DNA from 2 places in the Rhodoferax sp. PAMC 29310 genome. Region 2 is predicted to be linked to the other one. Evidence: riboswitches for the same ligand, from Rfam matches in the RefSeq annotation. Region 2 holds a riboswitch; the other holds the start of a gene.
The links. A riboswitch is a leader RNA that binds a small molecule or an ion and turns the genes downstream of it on or off. The one in region 2 is predicted to bind glycine.
Positions count from the first base shown of each region.

Region 1 (7,880 bases), 1.5 Mb from region 2:
GATCTTGACGCCGTATTTCTTGTCAAACCCCAGCACGGAGGCCATCACCACGCTGGCGCAATCGGTCAGGGGAATGAATCCAATCTTGACCTCGGTTTTTTCTGGCGCGTCAGAGCCACCGGCGTACACCACCGAGCGCAGCGCGGGGCTGATACCGATGGCGCCCACGGCGGCCGATTGCAGCACAGTCCGTCGGCTCAGTGAATTGGCGAGTAAGTCAGTCATGTGTCTTCTCCAAGGTTTAAAAACAAACGAAAAGCAAAAAAAGGCGTCCTCACGCTGCGCGGGGCTTGGTGCAAGCCGCGTGCAGGTGGGGACGCCTTTGTCCGGATCGACCGGTTGAATCCGCCTTTGGACTCAACCCGTCTGGTGACCTACTTTGGTCGTATCAATGTCTAAGCAATCACTGTGCCAACTTTTTTGAGAGTGAGTTGCTATCGAATATGTAGCTTCTTCCGCATATCGGACAAGGGCTAGGTGTCAATTTCTTGTCTAAGTGTGAATCAGCACGAGGATGGTGCGGTGCACCATCCTGGCAAGGTCGACCATGACTCAGCCTTGGGTAAACGCAAAGTCCACTTCGGGCGTCAACCCACTCACGATGCGGGCAATGGATTTGCCGGAGCCACAAGCGTGCGTCCAGCCCAGCGTGCCGTGGCCGGTGTTGAGGAACAGGTTGGGCAGCTTGCTTTTGCCGATCAGCGGCACGTTGCTGGGTGTAGCGGGGCGAAGGCCGCTCCAGAAACTGGCTTGGGTGGCGTCGCCGGCTCCGGGGAACAGTTGCTCCACCCGGCGGACGATGGCTTCGCAGCGAATGCGGTTCAGGTCGCGGTCATAGCCATTGAACTCCGCCGTGCCGGCAATGCGCAAGCGGTCGGTGCCGTCGCCATTCACCGGCGTCAGGCGTGAAAAAACCAGTTTGAATTCATCATCCGTCAAGCTGACCTGGTGCGCCATGTTGGCGTCCTTCACGGGCATGGTGACCGAATAGCCTTTGGCGGGATAAATAGGCAGTTTGATGCCGAGCTGCTTCAGGTACAACGGGCTGAAAGACCCCATGGCCATCACGTATGAGTCTGCGTACAGGCGCTGGAAGCGGCCCTCGTTGTCGGTGGCCTCCACGTGGTCAATCTGTCCACCCGCTTCGCGCAAGGCGGTGATGGTGTGGTTCATAAAAAACTTCACCCCATTGGCTTCGCACAGTTTGACCAACTCGCGGGCAAAGCGATTGGCGTCACCCGACTCGTCTTCGGCGGTGTAGGTGGCACCGGCCAACTGTGGGCGAATATGGCCCAGGGTGGGCTCCAGACGAACGGCCTCGTCGGCGCTCACGATGTTGCGCTCGCACCCCAGTTCGCGCATTTGCTCGGTGGGTGCCAGAGCGGCGTCAAACTCTTTTTGCGAGGTGTAAAAATGCAGAATACCTTGCGTGCGCTGGTCGTACTCAATGCCCGTGTCGCGGCGCAGTTGCTGCAATGTGTCGCGGCTGTAAGTGCCCAGGCGCACGATTTGCTGAATGTTGTGGCGGGTGCGCGCCGGTGTGCACTCGCGTAGAAACTGCAATCCCCACATCCACTGGCGCATGTCGGCCCGCAGGCGAAACAGCAGTGGCGCGTCTTCTTTGCCCAGCCATTGCAGCAGCTTGATGGGCGCGCCGGGGTTGGCCCAAGGCTCGGCATGGCTGACCGAGATTTGCCCGCCGTTGGCAAAACTGGTTTCCGCCGCCGGGGAGGACTGGCGGTCCACCACGGTGACTTCATGACCCTGTTGGGAGAGGTAATAGGCTGAACTGACGCCAAGAAGCCCGCTGCCAAGAACGATGATACGCATGGATAACCTTTTCGGGGTCTAGCCCAGGCAGAACCTGCAGAGTGCACTATGGAATAAATAGCACCCAGGGCGCTGCCCGGATGCCGCTCCCCCTGTCCTTGGTACCTGAGAGATTCACACCGCAGTGGACTGCGGAGCTTGCTCCTTCGGTGCATCGCCGACACCTTGCGGGTGGCGATGGCTCTCCAGACGGCGTTTACAAATGGTGGCAGTACGTCACCGGTGAGGGTGTACCTGAGCGTTCATGGGAGTTTGCGCCTTCGGTGGAGCGTCTGGGACGCTCTCTCTCCTGCCGGACAGGATTCTAGCGGGTTGGATGAAGTGACCGGCGGAAATATTTCACTGCCGCCAGACTTCGGGCTGCGTTGGTTCTTAAACCCCTTGGCTCTCCAGTTGCACCAAGCCTTTGGGGGTCTTCAACGTGGCAATGAGGTTGGCGGGACCCTCTTCGACGGCAATGCCGGTGAGCCCCAGTGCGTCATACGCAGCCTGCAGTTTGGACGCGGTGGGGTGGGTCACGGCAATGCTTTGCAGCGAGATACCAGAACGGGGCAGGCTGTTGCGCGGGTGCAGGCGCAAGGGCTCTTCCGCGTCAGGCTTGCCCCATTGAATCAAGCTGGGCAGTGCGCCATTAAACAGGCGTTGCCCGTCTTCACGCACCGTGACTTGCCATTGCAGCACCCCTTTGCGGGTATGGCGGCTGGCGTGTACCGCGAGACCGGGTTCGATGTCTTGGCGTTTCAGCGCTATTCGGGCCGCTTGCATGTCGTCGGTATTGACCACGAAGTGCACCAGACGCGGCTGTTTGGCAACGGCCGCCTGCAGTGCCGCGTCGTCCATGTCAAACCAGCGCTTGCCAACCGCATTGGCGGGGCGCGAGGCGGTTGGATTGATGGCGATGATTTCCAGGTAGGCCAGCGGGTAGGCTGGCGTGGCAATTTTGATGAGGCGGTTGTGCGTGCCAAACTGCGCATGCTCGCCGCCGGGACCGGGGGTGACGCCTAGGGTGGCTTCGCACCATTGCACACCCAACTCCAGGGTTTTGGCCACGACAACCAGATGATCTATTTGTGTTTTCATGGCGTGACCTTACCACCGGGGCGGCGCGATTTGCTTGAGGTCTTCGACTTAAATGATGCGCCGCCGGCCGCCGTTGCACCTCAGGCGAGCAGGTCGGCCACGTCCAGCATGCGCTGGGCCACGTCGGCCAGTTTCAGTCCCTTGTCCATGGCGGTTTTGCGCAGCTTGTCGAAAGCTTGCTGTTCGTTCAGGTTTTGGCGCTGCATGAGCAGGCCTTTGGCGCGGTCAATGGTTTTGCGGTCTTTGAGTTCAGTCTTGGTGTCGGCCAGCTCCTGACGCAAAGCCTGCTCGTGCTGGAAACGGGCCATGGCGACGTCCAAAATGGGGCGAATGCGTTCGCTGGACAGCCCGGCGACGATGTAGGCCGTAACCCCGGATGCCACAGCATGGCGCACCTGGGAGGTGTCATTGTTGTTGGTGAACATCACGATGGGGCGTCGCGCGTCCCGGGTGGCCATGACCACATGCTCAAGCGCATCACGGGCCTCGCTTTCGGCATCCACAATGATCAGGTCGGGCTGAAGCTGATTGATTCGCTCCTGCAGGAATACATCGGCGGGCAGCACCGCTACCAGATTGAAGCCGTTTTCCAGCAAGCCGATGCGAAGACTGCGCGACCGCTCCGCCTGGCTGATGGCATGGTCGTCTGCCGGATCTTCCACCGCCAGATCGGGGGCCACTACAACGATTCTTAAGGATTCATGCATGCCCAGCACATGCAAGAACCGCGCCGAAGTGGCGTTTGTGGTTAAGGCATGGTGGGTGCCCCGCCGCCCAGTGCCTTGTACAGCGCGACCTGACTCTGGGCGTAGATGAGCCGGGTTTGCACCAGTGCCTGCTGCGCACTGAACAGCGAGCGCTGGGCATCCAGCCAATCCAGCTGACTGGACGCACCATTTTGGTAACGCAGATCCGTCAAGCCATGGCGAGCGGCTTCCGCGGCCAACTGGGCTTCCTGGGCACGCAACTGGCGGGCGAGGGTGGCGTTGGCAGCCAAGGCATCGGCCACCTCTCGAAAAGCACTTTGAATGGCTTTCTCGTACTGCGCCACGGCGATTTCTCGCCCCGCTTTGGCGCCGTCCAGATTGGCCTGGTTGCGTCCACCATCAAAAATCGGCAGCACTAACTGGGGCGCCACGGTGAAGCCCCAGTACCCGTCCTTGAACAAGTTGCCAAGGTCGCTGCTGGCGGTGCCTGCGCCCGCAGTCAGGGAAATGCGTGGGTAAAAGGCGGCGCGGGCCGCGCCAATATTGGCGTTGCTGGCCACCAGTTGCTGTTCCGCTTGGCGGATGTCAGGCCTGCGCGTCAGCAAGTCCGAGGGCAAGCCCGCAGGCAATACGGCAAATTGCAAGGGCGTTGGGTTGGTACCTGCCAATTGGGCGCGGGCGGCCGGCGGCAAGGATTGGCCCAACAGCAAGACCAGCGCGTTTTCGTCCAGCGTGCGTTGGCGCTCCTGTTGCGCCAAGGTGACTCGGGCGGCAGCCTGCAGCGACTCGGCCAGGCGCAGGTCCAGCTCAGACACCACACCGTGTTTGAAGCGCAGCTGCACCAGCTTGAGGGAGTCGTCGCGCGTGGTCAGGGTCTGGCGCGAGAGTTGAAGCAAGGCCTCGTCGCTCAATAGGCTCAACCAGGTTTGCGCCACGGTGGAAATCAGGCTGATTTGTGCCGTCTTGCTGCCTTCTTGCGTGGCCAGGTACTGGGCCAGCGCCTGCTGTTTCAGGCTGCCGACACGGTCAAAAAAGTCCAGCTCGTAGGCGGTGACGGCGAAGCCGGCGGTGTAGGTGCTGTTGATGCCGCCTGAGCCAGTAGGTGCGCGGGAGCCCGTAGCCGTTGCATTCACCGTTGGCAATTTATCCGCGCGGCGGATGCCGAGTTGGGCGCGGGCTTGTTCAATGTTGAGCACTGCCACTCGCAGATCACGGTTGTTCGTGAGTGCCGTCTGAATCAGCTCCTTCAAGGTGGCGTCAGTGAAAAACGTCTGCCAGGCCAAGTCAGCCGCAGCGGGCGCGCCGGCCGTGCTGGGGTTGACGGATGCCTCGGGCCATGTTGATTCGATGGGCGCAGCCGGGCGCTCATAAGTGGGCATCAGGCTGCAACCGGCCAGCAGCAGGGCGGCCGCCAGGGGCGCCAATGCCCGGGGCGTCGCGCGTGAGGGGGACTTAATCATGAGAAATCACTCCTGCGTGTTGGCCATGTTCGGCGTCAAAACGCCGCTGCCTTTCACTGCCTTTGAAAATACTGCGCACCACCACAAAGAAGACGGGCACAAACACCACCGCCAAGACAGTGCCAGTGATCATGCCGCCGATCACACCCGTGCCAATGGCGCGCTGGCTGGCTGAGCCGGCGCCTGTGGCCAAGGCCAGTGGCAGCACGCCCAGCGTGAACGCCAGAGAGGTCATGATGATGGGGCGAAAGCGCAAATGCGCAGCTTCCAGGGCTGAGGCGACCACGCTCTTGCCTTGCGCCTGCAGGTCTTTGGCGAACTCGATGATCAAAATCGCATTCTTCGCTGAAAGACCAATGATGGTGATCAAGCCCACCTGGAAGTAAACGTCGTTGGAGTAACTGCGCAGCAAGGTGGCCAGCAACACACCGAGCACGCCCAAGGGCACGACCAGAATCACCGACAGAGGAATGGTCCAGCTTTCATACAAAGCCGCCAGGCAGAGGAAAACCGCCAATATGGCAAAGCCGTACAAGATGATGGCTTGCGAGCCAGCCAGCTTTTCTTCGCGGGACTGACCCGTCCATTCAAACCCCATGCCTCGTGGCAACTGGGCGGCGAAGCGCTCCATCTCGGCCATGGCGTCACCCGTGCTGTAGCCGGTGGCTGCGCTGCCGCTGATGCGCATGGCCGAATAGCCGTTGTAGCGCACCGTCTGCATGGCGCCACTGACCCAGCTGGTGCGGGTAAAGGCGGACAAAGGCACAGTTTGCCCCTGGTTGTTGAGCACATTCAGCTTGAGCAGGTCGTCGGGTTGCATGCGGGCCGGTGCATCGGCCTGCACCACCACGCGCTGGAGTCGTCCGGCGTTGGGAAAGTCGTTCACATAACTGGAACCCAATGCAGTTGAGATCACGCTGTTGATGGCATCAAAGCTCACGCCCAGGGCGCTGGCTTTGTCGCGGTCAATGTCAAGCTGCAACTGTGGCGCGTCTTCCAGACCGTCCGGGCGAACGCCGGTCAGTACTTTGCTTTTGCCTGCCATGCCCAGCAACTGGTTGCGAGATGCCAGCAGCACGTCACGGCCCAAGCCGGCGCGGTCTTGCAGCCGGAAGCTAAAGCCTGATGAGGACCCTAGTTCGGGAATAGGCGGTGGGCTCAGTGGGAAGATGAACGCATCGCGAATGCCCATCAGCGCGCCAAAAGCGCGGCCCGCAATGGCCTCGGCGGAGCTACCGGGCGCAGTGCGCTCGGCCCAGTCCTTGAGTGTGACAAACGCCAGCGCTGCGTTTTGGCCTTGGCCAGAAAAGCTGAAGCCCAGCACGCCAACCATGCTTTGGACCTCAGGTTGTTTGAGCATGAAGCCTTCGACCTGCTCCATCACGGCCCGGGTGCGTTCTTGCGTGGCGCCAGGTGGCAGTTGCACATTCACCAGCATGGTGCCCTGATCTTCGTTCGGCAGAAACGAGGTGGGCAGGCGCATATAAACCACCACGGCAGCGGCGACGATGGCCGCATAAATGACCAAAGCACGGCCCGCGCGCGGCAGCAACTTGGCCACGCCGGACTCATACCCTTTGGTGGTGCGGGTGAAACCACGGTTGAACCAGCCGAAGAAGCCTTTTTTCTCGTGGTGGTGGCCGGCCTCAACGGGCTTGAGCAAAGTGGCGCATAACGCTGGCGTGAGTGACAGTGCAAAAAAGGCCGAGAACGCAATGGAGACGCCCATCACGGCTGCAAACTGGCGGTAGATATTGCCCACCGAGCCACTGAAGAACGCCAACGGCACAAACACGGCAATCAGCACCACGGTCACGCCAACGATGGCGCCTGAAATCTGACCCATGGCTTTGTGGGTGGCTTCGCGCGGCGAAAGACCTTCCTCACTCATGATGCGTTCGACGTTTTCGACCACCACAATGGCGTCATCTACCACGATGCCAATCACCAGCACCATGCCGAACATGGTCAGTACGTTGATGGAGAAGCCCATGGCCAGCAGCGAGGCAAAGGTGCCCAACAGCGCCACAGGCACCACGATGGTGGGAATCACGGTGTAGCGAATGTTCTGCAAAAAGAGGAACATCACCAGGAACACCAAGCCAATAGCCTCCAGCAGCGTCACAGCCACTTGCTTGATCGAGATGTCGACAAAGCGTGAACTGTCGTACGGGATGTTCCAGCTCATGCCTTGCGGGAAAAATCGCTCTAGGTCCTGCATCTTGGCGCGCACAGCCTTGGCCGTGGCCAGGGCGTTGCCGCTGGGGGAGAGTTGGATGCCGATGCCGGTGGCCGGCTGGCCATTGAGGCGGGCTGAGGTGGCATAGGCTTGTGCGCCCAGTTCGATCCGGGCCACGTCTTTCAGACGCACGGTTGAGCCGTCGGCATTGGCGCGCAGCACCACTTTGCCAAACTGCTCGACGTTGGACAGTTGCCCGTTCACCACCACGGTGGCCGCGATGCCCTGGCCGGCCACGTTGGGCAGACTGCCGATTTCGCCGGCGGAGACCTGAGCGTTTTGCGCCCGGATGGCCGTCGTGACATCAGCGGCGGAGAGCTTGAAACCCAGCAATTTGGCGGGGTCAATCCACACCCGCATGGCACGCTCAGTGCCAAACAGCTGGACTTGGCCGACGCCGGGAATACGTTGCAACTCAGGCACCACGCTGCGCGAGGCAAAGTCGCCCAGGGCGACTGGGTCCAGGGAGGCGTCCGCACCGGAGAGCATCACAAACTGCAAGAAGTTGCCGCGTGACTTGTCCACGCGAACACCTTGCTGTGTCACGGTAGAGGGCAGGCGGGG
Region 1 covers NZ_CP072852.1:1,665,762-1,673,641, reverse strand. The annotation lists gene J8G15_RS07650 (CmpA/NrtA family ABC transporter substrate-binding protein) at 1-225, opposite strand, end outside; gene J8G15_RS07645 (D-amino acid dehydrogenase) at 553-1,830, opposite strand; glycine riboswitch at 1,913-2,029, opposite strand; glycine riboswitch at 2,044-2,132, opposite strand; gene J8G15_RS07640 (VOC family protein) at 2,203-2,910, opposite strand; gene J8G15_RS07635 (ANTAR domain-containing response regulator) at 2,991-3,617, opposite strand; gene J8G15_RS07630 (efflux transporter outer membrane subunit) at 3,659-5,077, opposite strand; gene J8G15_RS07625 (efflux RND transporter permease subunit) at 5,070-7,880, opposite strand, start outside.
Region 1: linked by a shared signal. The riboswitch ahead of J8G15_RS07645 (D-amino acid dehydrogenase) and the one ahead of gcvT (glycine cleavage system aminomethyltransferase GcvT) in region 2 are both predicted to bind glycine.

Region 2 (7,880 bases):
TTCCCAAAACCAGTAATTCGCCCACCCTGGCCCCCGCACCCAAATTCTTGCTCAAACCATGAGTGAACTCCATCACAGCAATACAGAGCTTGCAGGGGCCAAGCCGCCTCTGGACGCCCGCGCTGTGATGTCGGCCCTGCGACAAGCCGGCGCCGCTCGGTGGGACCCGGTGCGTCTGCACTACCTGCAGGCCTTGGCACAGCGGGCCGATGCGGAGGCAGGACGGGTCAAGGAGCTGCTGGAAGCCCGCTTGGACAACGCCGTGGCCGCATTCAAGGCCCGGTTTGACCGCGCCTTGAACGACGCCCAAGGTGCGGTGGACCACGCCGTGCCAAACCACCCGCAGGCCGCTGCGGAGTTGCAGCGATTGCTCAAGGCCGGTGATTGCAAAGGGGTGGCTGTGCACATTGCCAGCCTGAGCAAGCCCGCTCCCCGCAGCGCCTTGGGCGAACTGACCCACTACATCGCCCAGCACGCGGCCGACGGCGCCGGGCAGAGCGGGGAAGTGATCAGCGGCTTGGGCCAGCAGCCCGAACTCAAAACCAGCCGGGTGTTCAGAAACACCTGGTCCAAACTCAGCGTGGATCGGCAGGTGGCCAAGGCGCTGGACCAGGCGCCCAAGAACGCCGGCCCCATCAACTCGCACATGCTGGTGCTGCGCTCATTGACGCTGATGCGAGACATCTCGCCCGACTACTTGAACCGCTTCACCTCCTACGTGGACACCCTGCTGGGGCTGGAGCAAACAGAAAAAGGCAAGGCGCCCAGCGCGCCCAAAGCCGCCGCTGGCGACGCCGCCAAAAAAGCCAAACCCCGGCGCGCCAAGGCCAAATGACGTAAAAAAAGCGCCGCACCTTGCGGCGCGGCGCTCTCTGGAGCCCTTCGCAGACCCGGGCAGGGCCTGCGTTTCGACGTTACTTGTACTCGCTCACTGGCACGCAAGAGCAGAACAGATTGCGGTCGCCATAAACGTTGTCCACCCGGCCCACGGGCGGCCAGTATTTGACTTGCTTGAGTGTGGCGAGCGGGAAGGCGCCGACTTCGCGCGAATAAGGGCGGTCCCAGGTCTCGCCCATCAGTGACGCGGCCGTGTGGGGGGCGTGTTTGAGGGGGTTGTTGTCCTGGGGCCACTCGCCGCGCTCGACCTTAGCGATTTCTTCACGGATGGCGATCATGGCGTTGATGAAACGGTCCAGCTCGTCCAGCGTTTCGCTCTCAGTAGGCTCGACCATCAGCGTGCCCGGCACGGGGAAGCTGAGGGTGGGCGCATGGAAACCGTAGTCCATCAGGCGCTTGGATACATCTTCGGCCGAGATGCCATTGGCGCCGCCGCTGGTTTCCTTCAAAGGCCGCAGGTCCAGAATGCACTCGTGCGCGACATGGCCGTTGGCGCTGGCGTACAGCGTGGGGTAGTGGTCTTTCAGACGGGCGCTGATGTAGTTGGCGCTCAGGATGGCGATCTCGGTTGCCGATTTCAGGCCCTCGGCGCCCATCATGCGGCAGTACATCCAGCTGATCGGCAGCACCGCTGCATTGCCCAAAGGCGCCGCAGACACCGCGCCCACGCCATGGCTGGGCACACCGCCGGTCACGTGGCCGGGCAGGTAGGGCACCAGATCAGCTACCACACACACCGGGCCAACACCGGGGCCGCCGCCGCCGTGGGGGATGCAGAAAGTTTTGTGAAGGTTCAGGTGACTCACGTCGCCACCAAACTCGCCGGGCGCAGCCACGCCAACTAGGGCGTTCATGTTGGCACCGTCCACATAGACGCGACCACCATGCTCGTGCACCAGGGTGCAGAGTTCTTTCACGCTGGTCTCAAACACGCCGTGCGTGCTGGGGTAGGTGATCATCACGGCGGCCAAGTTATCGCTGTGTTTTTCGCATTTGGCTTTCAGGTCAGCCATGTCCACGTTGCCTTGGGCGTCGCAAGCGGTCACAACCACCGTCAGGCCGACCATGTGGGCGCTGGCGGGGTTGGTGCCGTGCGCGCTGGAGGGAATCAGGCAGATGTTGCGGTGGCCTTGGCCGTGGGCCTCATGAAAGCCTTTGATGGCGAGCAAACCGGCGTACTCGCCCTGTGAGCCGGCATTGGGCTGCAGGCTGATGCCAGCATAGCCTGTGGCCTGACACAACCAGGCGCGCAATTGCTCGTCCAGCTCTAGGTAGCCCAGCAATTGACTGCGCGGCGCAAACGGGTGAATGCGGGCGAACTCGGGCCAGGTGATGGGAATCATCTCGCTGGTGGCGTTGAGCTTCATGGTGCAGCTGCCCAGCGGAATCATGCTGCGGTCCAGCGCCAGATCTTTATCGCTCAGGCGGCGGATGTAGCGCAGCATGCCGGTCTCGGAATGGTGCGTGTTGAAGACCGGATGGGTCATGAAAGGGCTGGTCCGGCGCAGCGCGGCGGGCAGCAGATTGTCCAAACCTTGTTCAAACGCGGCCACGGTGGGCAGGGCGGCGCCGTCTTTGGCGAAGAAGCCAAACAGCTCTTCCACGTTGTCACGGGTCGTGGTTTCATCGAGCGAGACGCTGAGAGAAGTTGCAGAGACTAAACGCAGGTTGGCGCATGCAGAAAGTGCGCGAGCGGCTATTAAATCAGTAGCGTCGTCGGTTTGGATGGTGAGCGTGTCAAAGGCGCTGGCGTGGGCCAGGGTGTAGCCCATGTCTTGCAAACCACGCGCCAGAATGGCGGTGAAGGTGGCCACGCGCTGGGCAATACGGACCAGGCCTTGAGGTCCGTGGTAAACCGCGTACATGCTGGACACCACCGCCGGCAAGACCTGTGCAGTGCAAATGTTGGAAGTGGCTTTTTCGCGGCGAATGTGCTGCTCGCGGGTCTGCAATGCCAAACGGTAGGTGGGGTTGCCGTGCACGTCCACACTCACGCCGACCAAGCGGCCGGGCAAAGAGCGTTTGAATTCGTCGCGGCAAGCCATGTAAGCAGCGTGTGGGCCGCCGTTGCACAAAGGCATGCCAAAGCGCTGGGTCGTGCCCACAGCAATGTCAGCACCCAGCTCGCCCGGGGGCGTTAGCAGGGTCAGCGCCAGCAGGTCGGCGGCCATGATGACCACGCCGCCTTTGGCTTTGTAGGCCGCAATCCATTCCTTGTCATTGCGCACCACACCGCTCACGCCGGGGTATTGCAGCAGCACGGCGAAGCTGTCCTCAGCCAAGCCTTCGTCACCGTTGCACACCTTCACAGTGATGCCCAGCGGCTTGGCGCGAGTCTGTATCACTTCCAGCGTTTGTGGCAGCACCTGGTCGTCCACCAGGAATGTCATGGACTTGGACTTGCCCACGCGCATGGCCAGCGTCATGGCTTCGGCAGCGGCGGTGGCTTCGTCAAGCATGGAGGCATTTGCCATGGGCATGCCGGTCAGGTCGGCCACCATGGTTTGAAAGTTCACCAGCGCTTCCATGCGGCCTTGGCTGATCTCGGCCTGGTAGGGCGTGTAGGCGGTGTACCAGGCGGGGTTTTCCAGGATGTTGCGCAGAATCACGCCCGGCGTGTGGGTGTCGTAATAGCCCTGGCCGATGTAGCTCTTGAACACATGGTTCTTGGCCGAAATCGCCTTCAGCTCGGCCAGCGCGGCGGCTTCCGTGATGGCTGCAGGAATGTTCATAACGGATTGGCGGGCAATGGAGCGCGGCACGATGCCGTCAATCAGATCGCGGCGCGAGGCCGATCCGACGACTTTCAGCATCATTTCTTCATCTGCCGCTTCAACACCAATATGGCGGGCGATAAATTCGGAGGTGTTTTCGAGTGTTTTTAGGGGCAGGGGAGATTGCATCGACATGAGGACTCACAAACCGTTCGCCTCAAGCCTGTCGAAGGGCGAGCGAAACAAGGGGGGGAATGGGCTACGACAGGCTCAGCCGGCGCGGGCCGCAGCCCGCAGCCCTATTTAGGCGCCAGCGGAGAAGCTGGTGTAGCTGGTTTCGTCCATCAGGGCGTCCAGCTCGGCCGGGTTGGACAGCTTGACCTTGAAGAACCAGCCGGCGCCCAGTGGGTCGGAGTTGGCGAGAGCTGGGTCAGCGCGCAGGGCTTCGTTCACCTCGATGATCTCGCCGGTGACGGGCATGTAGACGTCAGCGGCGGCTTTCACGGATTCGACGACGCCGGCAATGTCTTTGGCAGCAAAAGTGGCGCCGACTTCGGGCAGGTCCACAAACACCACATCGCCCAAGGCATCTTGCGCGTGGTGCGTGATGCCGACGATGGCGGTGTCGCCGTCAATGTTCAGCCATTCGTGGTCAGGGGTGTACTTGATGGTCATGGAGGCGCTCCTAAAAAATGATGAAAGGTGTCAGTCGTTGAAACAGTAAAAATTCTGTGTGGGCTTTAACCCTGGCTTTTAGCCGCGGAAGTAGTTGGTGGGCACAAACGGCATGGCCACTACCTCCATGGGCACGGCCTTGCCGCGCACCATGGCGTTGATCTTTGTGCCCAGCGCGGCCAGTTCAGGCGGCACATAACCGATGGCCACTGGCTTGTCGATGGTGGGGCCCAGCAGGCCACTGGTCACTTCGCCAATGCGGTTTCCAGCCAGGTCTTGCAATTCGGTGTGGTCACGCACGGGAATGCGCTCCAGCGCCATGAGTCCCACACGTTTTCGGGTTGCAGCGCCCGCGCCACCTGCGAGTTGCGCTAGTATTTTGCTAGCCCCCGGAAAACCGCCGGCACGGGCGCCATCAGTACGTCGCACCTTTTGCATGGCCCAGTTCAGAGTCGCCTCGACGGGCGTGGTGGTGGTGTCAATGTCGTTGCCATACAAGCACAGACCGGCTTCCAGGCGCAGCGAGTTGCGCGCACCCAGACCAATGGGCTTCACTTCAGGCTGGGCCAGCAGGGCGTGGGCGAGGGCGTTGGCGTCGCTCTCGTGCACGGAGATCTCAAAACCGTCTTCTCCGGTGTAGCCACTGCGGGTTAAAAAGACGTGAATGATTTTTGTGCCAGCGTCTACTTTGAAGTTGCCGCCAGTCATGAACACCAAGTTTTCCACGCCGGGCGCCAGGCGAGACAAGACGGTGACGGCCTGTGGGCCCTGCAGTGCCAGCAAGGCCATCTCAGGCATGGGAATCACCTGGCAACGCTCGCCGATCTTGGCCTGGATGTGGGCAATGTCTCCGATCTTGCAAGCACCGTTGACGATGACAAAAATCTCGTCATCGCCTTTGTTGAAGAACATCAGGTCGTCAATGATGCCTCCGTCGTCATTGAGCAGCAGACCGTAGCGCTGTTTTCCCACGGCCAGATCGATCACGTCCACCGGCATCAGGGTCTCAAAAGCGGCGGCGGCGTCAGGGCCCACCAGACGCAACTGGCCCATGTGGGACACATCAAACAAGCCGGCGGCCGTGCGGGTGTGGTGGTGTTCGGCCATCAGGCCGGCGGGGTACTGCACGGGCATGGAATAGCCGGCAAATGGCACCATGCGGGCGCCCAGCGAGACATGCAGATCATTCAGCGGAACACTAAGCAGCGCGGCAAGAGGGGGTGTGGTGGCAGTCATCAGCGAACTCCGGTTCGGGCGCGTGGCGCCCAGGGGCGTATCCAAATCCGAAGGTTTGACGCGATGTCAAACCCCTGGCCTGTGCCCCCGCTGTCCGCTCTACCTGAGAGATTCACCGGGCCAACGTCAACCCGGGTGGGCTGGCAGACTGCGGTTTGCTCCTTCGGTGGGCCAAATCCGGTTTGGCCTCTCTCCAGTGGGGAGACGCGCTGGGTGGTGACACCCTGACGCGCTTGTCAGTCCTTTTGCCTGAGCGTTCAAACCGCTGCAATCAGCGGTTCTGCGCCTTCGGCGGCTTTCTCTGGGAAAGCTCTCTCCTGACGAGTCGGAATTCTAATGCAGGCCGGCAGTGATCGATCTCAATCCGTCCAAACTGCCTTGGATTCCCACTGGGTCACCCAGGCGGGAATTTGGTTCGCTGGCATCGGGCGGGCTATCCCATAGTCTTGTGCCATTTCGCAGCCCAGCGACAGAAGCGCTTGGCCCTGGGCAGCCGTCTCAACCCCTTCGGCGACCACGTTGCGTCCAAAGGCCTGGGCCAGGCCTATGACGCCCTTGACGATGGCGAGGTCGCTGGGGTCGTCTAGCATGTCCCGAACAAAAGTCTGGTCAATTTTCAAGGTTTGCGCCGGCAGGCGTTTGAGGTAGGTGAGGGAGGAGTGACCGGTGCCAAAGTCGTCCAGCGCAAAGCTCACGCCCAAGGCATGGCAGGCGTGCATGGCATCACAGACTCGGTCGTAATCTTCCAGTGCGCTGGATTCCAGCACCTCAAGGCCTAGGCGCTGTTGCGGCACGTCCGGGTGCTTGGTCAGAATGTCGCTCAGGCGTTCGGCAAAGCCGGATTGCTGCAACTGCGCTGCATCCAGGTTCACGCTCACTTTCACATCCAGTCCTTGTGCCAACCACGCGCTGGCTTGGCTCAGGGCGGTCTCAATCACCCATTCGCCGACCTCCATGCTGATTGGGTGGCCTGCCATGAGCGGCAGAAACGCTGCGGGCGGCAGCAATCCCTTTTCGGGGTGTTGCCAGCGGATCAGCGCTTCCACGCTAGTGACAACGCCCGACTGCATATTGACCTTGGGTTGGTAGTGCAGAACGAACTCACGGCGGTCCAGCGCGGTGCGAATGTTTTGGAGCCCTTCACGGCGCGACTGAATGGCCACGTCCTGCGCGATGTCGAACAACTGGTAGCGGTTTTTCCCCGCTTGCTTGGCGGCGTACATGGCCTGGTCGGCATGGCGCATCAGTTGGTCGGCGTCCGCCGGGTCTTGCGGATAAAAAGTCACGCCCATGCTGGCAGATACGCGAACAATGATGTGATCTTTTTCGCCTTGTTCGTCAGGCGCCGTCGAAACCGTCACAGGAACCGCTGCCGCTTGTAGCAGACGCTCCAGCACAGGAATGCCATCGTCGGGTTCTGACAGGTTGCTCAATACGGCCACAAACTCGTCTCCGCCCAGGCGCGTCAAGGTATCTCCCTCACGCAAGGCGATTTTCATACGACGTGACACCTCAATCAACAGCGCGTCCCCGGCGGCGTGCCCGTACTCGTCGTTGACCTCTTTGATGTTGTCCAGGTCCAGATAAACCACTGCCAATGAGTGGTTTTGGCGCTGACACTGATTCATGGCGTGGCTGAGTCGGTCGGCCAGCAGCAGGCGGTTGGGAAGGCCCGTCAAACTGTCGAAGTGGGCAGCCCGCTCCAGCTCGCTTTGGTGCCGTTTGAGCTCCGTGATGTCGGAAATAAGACCGACATAGTTTTGCGCCACACCGTTCTCATAAAGCACGGCGCTGACTGTCGTCCTTTGGGCGTAGATTTCGCCGTTTTTTCGTTTGTTCCAAATTTGGCCCTGCCAGTGGCCCCGGCGGTGCACTTCGCGCCAAATGGACCCGAAAAACTCGTCGTCATGGTGCCCGGATCTCAGTATTTCGGAGGATTGCCCCAAGGCCTCCTCACGGCTAGACCCTGTGATAGCGGTGAATGTGTCATTGAGCTCGACAATGCGACCCCTGGCGTCCGTGATCGTGATTCCCTCGCCGGCATGGGTAAACACACTGGCGGCCAATTTCAATTGGGCCTCGGCGAGTTTTCGAGCGGTGACATCGAACATCACGCCTCGCAGCCAGCGCGGTTGACCGGCCACCGCGACCACTTTCACGATGTCGTGCAACCAGACGATTCGGCCATCTTTGCTGATGAAGCGGTACTCAAAATCGTGGGCCTCAGGGCGGCTGGTACAAGAGGCGCAGTACTCCAGCGCCCAAGACCGGTCATCCGGGTGCAGGTTTTGGACCCAGAATCCCGGAATTTGCCATTCTTCAACGGTAAAATCCAGCAGGTGTTCTGCATCCTGACTC
Region 2 covers NZ_CP072852.1:184,009-191,888, forward strand. The annotation lists gene J8G15_RS00910 (OmpA family protein) at 1-62, shown strand, start outside; gene J8G15_RS00915 (DUF2894 domain-containing protein) at 59-835, shown strand; gene gcvP (aminomethyl-transferring glycine dehydrogenase) at 915-3,806, opposite strand; gene gcvH (glycine cleavage system protein GcvH) at 3,915-4,286, opposite strand; gene gcvT (glycine cleavage system aminomethyltransferase GcvT) at 4,365-5,522, opposite strand; glycine riboswitch at 5,603-5,729, opposite strand; glycine riboswitch at 5,750-5,852, opposite strand; gene J8G15_RS00935 (bifunctional diguanylate cyclase/phosphodiesterase) at 5,882-7,880, opposite strand, start outside.